One region of the Vibrio celticus genome, then DNA from elsewhere that is predicted to be linked to it. Evidence: predicted binding sites of a transcription regulator. Region 1 holds the regulator's gene; the other holds the start of a gene.
What was found. The regulator MetJ, encoded in region 1, represses methionine synthesis genes. The targets are predictions, from matches to a motif close to TTAGACNTNTANANGTCTAA.
Positions count from the first base shown of each region.

Region 2: the regulator MetJ is predicted to act here: its motif matches at 1,731-1,750, upstream of metA (homoserine O-acetyltransferase MetA).

Region 1 is NZ_AP025463.1:252,982-256,401, reverse strand. Features, by position in the region: gene OCV19_RS01165 (O-succinylhomoserine (thiol)-lyase) at 1-1,092, opposite strand, end outside; gene metJ (met regulon transcriptional regulator MetJ) at 1,301-1,621, shown strand; gene OCV19_RS01155 (IS4 family transposase) at 1,837-3,144, shown strand; gene OCV19_RS01150 (malic enzyme-like NAD(P)-binding protein) at 3,212-3,420, opposite strand, start outside.
Region 2 is NZ_AP025463.1:1,562,727-1,566,146, forward strand. Features, by position in the region: gene pilW (type IV pilus biogenesis/stability protein PilW) at 1-596, opposite strand, end outside; gene metA (homoserine O-acetyltransferase MetA) at 766-1,707, opposite strand; gene OCV19_RS07255 (ATP-binding protein) at 1,981-2,349, shown strand; gene OCV19_RS07260 (DUF3859 domain-containing protein) at 2,428-2,850, shown strand; gene OCV19_RS07265 (M20/M25/M40 family metallo-hydrolase) at 2,959-3,420, opposite strand, start outside.

The sequences.
Region 1 (3,420 bases):
AGATAGACGCAGTAGTTGCTGAGAAACACCCGCTTCTGCTAATGCTTCTTCGCCCATCGCGCGGTGAGTCATAGACGCAGGGTGACAAATCAGGCTTTCAACGCCGCCCAATGATTCTGCCAAAGAAAACAGCTCTAACTTATCAACAAAGTATTTAAGCGCCTCGAATGAGCCCGCAAACTCAAAGCTGAGCATTGAGCCAAAGCCCGATTGCTGTTTCTTCGCGATATCATGCCCCGGATGTTCGGGAAGGCTTGGGTGGTAAATAGTGCCGACAAGATCTTGTTTCTGTAGAGACGCTAGAATCTCACGTGAGCTTTCTTCGTGAACTCGCATACGCGCACCTAGCGTACGAATACCACGTAAAGTCATGTAGCTATCAAATGGTGTGCCGGTCGCACCAATACAGTTACCCCACCACGCTAGCTCTTCAGCATGCTCTTCTGTCTTAGTGACCACAACGCCACCAATCACATCTGAGTGTCCGTTGATGTACTTGGTTGTAGAGTGGATAACAAAATCAGCACCCAGCTCTAAAGGCTTTTGGAACACAGGTGTCAAAAACGTGTTGTCGACAGCAACCAGAGCACCAACCTCTTTCGCTTTGCGGCAAGTTTCTGCAATATCAACCACACGAACCAGTGGATTCGATGGGGTTTCAATTAAGATCAACTTTGGCTTAAGCGCGATCGCCGCATCCAGAGCAGCTTGATCCGATTGATCAACGAACAGAACTTTGAAGTCACCTTTTAGCGAGCGAGTGTTAAACAGGCGGTAAGTACCACCGTAGCAGTCGTGCGGTGCAATAATAAGATCATCGCCGCCTAAGAAAGCCGAAACCCATAAGTTAAGCGCCGAAGTACCACAGTTAGTCACAACCGCGCCTTTGCCTGATTCAAGCTCAAACAGTGCCGTCTCTAATAAACCGCGGTTTGGGTTACCAGAACGGGTGTAATCGTACTTTGGCACTTCACCAAAAGCGGGAAACCCATAGTTAGTCGAAAGATAAATGGGTGGGACAACGGCATGGTGTTGCGTGTCTGACTCGATACCAGTACGTACTGCGATTGTTGCTGGCTTCCGGCTGCTCATAGGTGCTTCCTTACAAGTTTTGCGTCTGAGAATCACAGCTGCTTGTCGGCATTTTTCGGCTGTGTTAGATATATGTTATTCACTTTACTTTCATAAACGTGAGACGTCAACACTTCTAGACGTCTATATGTCTTTGCTTATGGCAGTAAATCCCGCTAAAATCACCACTATTAATTTATTCTAACAACTAAAGTGATGAAGGTACGCAATGGCCGACTGGAATGGTGAATACATAAGCCCATATGCTGAGCATGGAAAGAAAAGCGAACAAGTAAAGAAAATTACAGTTTCTATCCCTCTAAAAGTGTTAAAGGTTCTTACTGACGAGCGTACTCGCCGCCAGATTAATAACCTACGCCATGCAACAAACAGTGAGCTACTGTGCGAAGCCTTTCTACATGCGTACACAGGCCAACCACTACCAACGGATGAAGACCTTCGTAAAGACCGCCCAGACGATATTCCTGCTGAAGTGAAAAAGCTGATGACAGAGATGGGTATCGAGTTCGAAGCGTTTGACGAAGAATAAAAACAACTCAGTCACTGCCTTCATTATTGATTCGCTCTAGCTGAACCTTATTTATCACATCGCGCATAGCTTTTTATGATTGCGCTGTGAATGATAGACATAAAAAAACCGACTCCAGATGAGTTAATGCCGATCAGTTAAAGCCAAAGTGATCGGTTGAACGATCCTTCAGAGCTGTCAAAATCCAAGTGTATTTAATGCACTTGGATTTTTTTATGGATGTTTCTCAAGCTCTAAACATAATTAATGATTGGAAACCTAGCAACGTTGAAACTTTGTCTGACTTGCTTCCAATTGACCTCATCGACGAAGCTTATTCTCTTACTGATACCGTCACGATGAGAAAGAGGAAATTAACTTTAGAATCCATGGTGTGGCTGCTTGTTGGAATGGCTATCTATAACAGTAAATCCATGAAAGATTTAGTGAACCAACTTGATATTGTCGACCGTACAGGTAAAGCTTTTGTCGCACCAAGTGCGTTAACTCAACGTCGAAAGACGTTGGGTGAAGACGCAATTAAAGCGGTCTTTGAGCGAATGACTACGTCATGGTTAAAAAGTGCAAAGTTACCCCAGTGGAATGGATTAACGCTTCTTGGCGTCGATGGAGTTGTTTGGCGAACGCCCGATAACCCGCAAAATGAAAAGGCATTTTCTCGACAAAAAGGGACGCAATATCCGCAAGTGAGAATGGTCTGCCAAATGGAACTAAGCAGTCACATTATTACGGCCAGTGCCTTTGATAATTACAATACAAACGAAATGATATTAGCTGAAAAACTGATAGAAACAACACCAAACCATAGCGTGACAATGTTCGATAAGGGATTCTATTCTTTAGGCTTATTACATAAATGGCAAGACTCTGGCTCAGAGCGTCATTGGCTTATCCCCCTCAAGAAAAATACACAATATGACATTGTTCAATCTTTAGGGCGAAATGACAAACTGGTTCAATTACACAGTAACCCAAGGGCTAGAAAGCTATGGCCTGATTTACCAAAGTCGATAACCGCTCGACTTGTCACTCGTAAAATTAAAGGAAAAGACTACCAAGTATTAACCTCCATGACGGACTCCCTGCGTTACCCATCAAAAGATATTGCAGGCCTTTATGAACATCGTTGGGAAATTGAGCTAGGCTACCGAGAGCAGAAACAATACATGCTTGGAAATCGTCTCACGCTGCGAAGTCGTTTACCAGAACTGGTAAAGCAGGAGTTATGGGGCATCTTGCTTACTTACAATTTAATCCGATACCAGATGGTCGAGCTCTGCTTCAATCTAAAGGGAAATTACCTTCCTTATCAACTCAGTTTTAACGGCACATTAGCTCATGTATCTGCGTTACTTGTAGGCTTACCTTACTCAACACCAGGCGCAATACCTCGTCAGCTAAAGGGGTTCCACAACATGGCTGAAAGCTTAATACTTGAAGGGCGAAGGGAAAGGACATTCCCTAGAACAGTTAAACCCAGACCACAACGGTATGCTAAGAACAAAAATGCCGTTCACTCTTAAGTGAACGGCATTACTCCAGATGAGTCGGTTTTTTATTATTCTTTTTGGCTCAATAGAGCAACAGCTATTAAGCCATATAGTTAGCAGGCATCTCGATACGAGCTACGCCAGATTCAACAGCCGCTTCCGCAACTGCTCGTGCTACGCGAGGAAGTAGACGTGGGTCCATTGGCTTAGGAATGATGTAACCCTTACCGAACTCCAGTGCAGTCTCGCCCGCAGCTGCTAGTACTTCAGCTGGAACTTCTTCTTTCGCCAGTTCACGAATCGCTTTAA
Region 2 (3,420 bases), 1.3 Mb from region 1:
TCAATTTTTGATAACTGTAGTATCGATTTTACGCGGTTTGGATCGTGGTCAATCGCTCTGCTGAAGTAGTACTTCGCTTGGTCTGTATTGCCAGCCTTAAATGCGCAAAACGCGGCATTTTCATAACTTGCAGACACCAAGTAGTAGTAAGGTTGATCGATAGCGCGATTAAAGTATTTATCGGCTTGCTCGTATTCGCCCTGTTTACACAAGAAGGTACCGTAGTTGTTCAATACATTGCCGTTTCTTGAATCGAGACTGAGTGCTTTGCGGTAAGTGGTTCTCGCTTCGTCTACTTCACCCACTTGTTCGTAGTAATGCGCCATTGAAAGTCGAGCACGGTAGTAGCTAGGTGCGTGTTTAATCGCGAGTTCTAGGTTTTCACGCGCTCTCACCATATTGCCTTGTCCCATATAGCCCAAACCTAATTCGATTCGAGATTCAGACATCGCGATAGGGTCACTTTCAATCTTTGGTGGTCCTTCTGTGACAGAGACACAACCGGCCAACGAAAGCGAGGCGAGTAGTACCAGATTTGATAACGAAAGGGGGTGGGATAACGAAATCGGATTTGAGAATGACGGCTTGGCAGGCATGTGAAGCTCCTTATGAACACCAACCCATCATATGAAATCAAACCCGTTGAAGTGGTAAATCTATTATGGAATGCGACCCACACACCATAAAAAACCCGCTTCCAATTCGTCGTTTTATCAACAACATACTGAACACGGCTTTATGTGTTTTTGAATCGGAAGAAAGAACTTAATCGTCTTTGGTAAAGTTGTCTTCGCTGAAGTGATCCAGATCGTAAGGCGTTTGTTGGTAAACGCAGTAGTTTAGCCAGTTTGAGAACAACAAGTGTCCGTGGCTACGCCAGCTTGCAACCGGTTTGTTGTCTGGATTGTTGTTCGGGTAGTAATTGATTGGAATAACAGGCTCCATGCCTTCACCTAAATCACGAATGTATTCATTGTGAAGTGTATGGGAGTCGTATTCAGGGTGGCCCGTTACAAACACGTTTCGCTTATCTTTGGTCGCCGCTAGGTATACGCCCGCAACATCAGAAGTCGCAAGAACATCAAGGTCGGTATGCTCTGCTAAGTACTCTTGAGAGAAGTCCGCATAGCGAGAGTGCGGAGCCAAGAATGTATCGTCGAAGCCACGTAAAATAGGGTGGTAAGGGTTATGAATCTCGTGATTATAAACACCAGACAACTTCTCTTTACGCGTGCGTTTTGGCAAATCATACAGTAATTTCAAACCAGCCTGAGCCGCCCAACACACGTATAGAGTTGAAGTAACGTGCTTGTTTGCCCATTCCATGATGGTTTTCAGATGGTCCCAGTAGATAACATCTTCAAATTGAACCAAGCCAAGCGGCGCACCAGTGATGATCAATCCATCAAAGTTTCTTCCTTTGACCATTTCAAATTGGCGATAGAAGTTATCAAGGTGTTCAGTCGGTGTGTTTTTACTTGGTCGATCATCAATGCGCAGCAGCTCTACATCAACTTGCAATGGGCTGTTCGATAGTAGGCGTAAAAATTGAGTTTCAGTTTCAATCTTCTTCGGCATTAGGTTGAGGATCAAGACTCGAAGTGGACGAATTTCCTGTGTCGATGCTCTTGATAACGGCATAACGAAGATGTTTTCTTGACGAAGAACATCAGATGCTGGCAATTGGTCTGGAATGCGAATAGGCAAAGCTTTCTCCCTAAGCTAGATATGTAGACGTCTATACATCTAAATCTATAGTAGTTTGATACGCTTGTCGATATCCAAAATGGATAGATGTAAATTATTTGTGTTTTCTATCAGAAGCCATCTACCGGCTTCGACGAAGTCTTATAATGTTTAACGACTACCCGAGTAAGGCATAAGTGCTTGGTTCTGTTATGTAGAACTAGGCAGTTATCAGAGCAAGCGGTTAGCATTTACGATAAACTCATGTTTTCGAATTAGCCTGTAAAGTGACAGATGAAGTTAATACTCATTCGAGGGTTGCCCGGTTCTGGCAAGTCAACAAAAGCAAAAACCTACGATGCATTGCATGTCGAAGCGGATATGTATTACGTGAATGAGCAAGGTGACTACCATTTTGATCCTAGGCAGTTACAGCAAGCTCATGAGTGGTGTCAGAACACTGCAGAGAATGGCTTGAAGCAAGGGTTGGATGTTGTTGTTTCGAATACCTTTATTAAGCATTGGGAAATGAAGGCTTACCGTCAACTTGCAAGAAAATACAAAGCTGACTTGATCATCGAAGTATGTCGAGAGCAGTTTGGTAGCATTCACGACATTGAGCCGTCGGTGATTAAACGTATGGCGAAAGACTGGCAAGAATAGCCTCGTTCTTCCTCTGCTTGCATGGCTGTATGGTAAATAGAATTAAATTAATAGAACAACTCCAAGGTAACGATTGAAATGGCAAAGCGCTCTGTTGTGGTCGACATGACTTCTTATGGTATCTATTCCACATGGGATTCCAAATCTAAAGATCTTCCAAAAATCCAAGAGTTCACCACCATCGTTGATGCTGAAATCGACGTAGAATTTGGCTATATCTTGAATATCAAAAAAGCCAAAGGTGAGAAGATCCGTTACTGCATTTATCACCCGAACATCACCACAGACAAAGGTGAAGTGCTCGAACCGTTCGATGGTGAAGAGTATGTCGGCAACAATGATTGGGATTTTTACTTAGGTGACACTATCTGGGCACCTGTCTCGAACAAACTAGGAAAATGGCGTATGACGGTTGAGCTAAAAGGCAACATCATCGCCGACAAGACATTCGACCTAGTAGCAAAAGACGAAGGCCAATTCTGGAAGCGTAGGGGGTTTTAGGTTCGACCTTCTATGTTCACCTAAACAGCAAAAAGCCGAGCATCGTGATGATGTCTCGGCTTTTTTCATTGTGCTAGATAGAAGTGACTACCTAACTAATGGATTCGATTATTGCGTTACATAAGCTACAACAAACTCAGTGATAGCGACCATGTCTTTCACTGCAATGTACTCTTCAGTGGTGTGAACTTTCGCCATACCAGTAGAAAGGTTAACTGTTGTTAGGCCTTTCGCGTTGAAGTTGTTTGCATCACTACCGCCGCCAGTGCGTTTAGTGTTCGCTGTTACGCCAAGCTTCTCAAATGCTGATTTGATCGAAAGAATATGCGGGTGATCGTCTGCAATAACGAATGCATCGTAAGCACGAGTTGATTCGATTTCTACTTCAGCGCCGAATTGCTTCGCGCTTTCTTCGAATGTCGAGATCATGTGTTCAACTTGTGCTGTTAGTTTTTCACCGTTTAGAGAGCGAGCCTCAGCCACGACTTTAAGCTCTGGCATTACGATGTTAGTTGCTTGACCGCCTTCAACAATACCCACGTTTGCTGTTGTTTCTTCATCGATACGAAG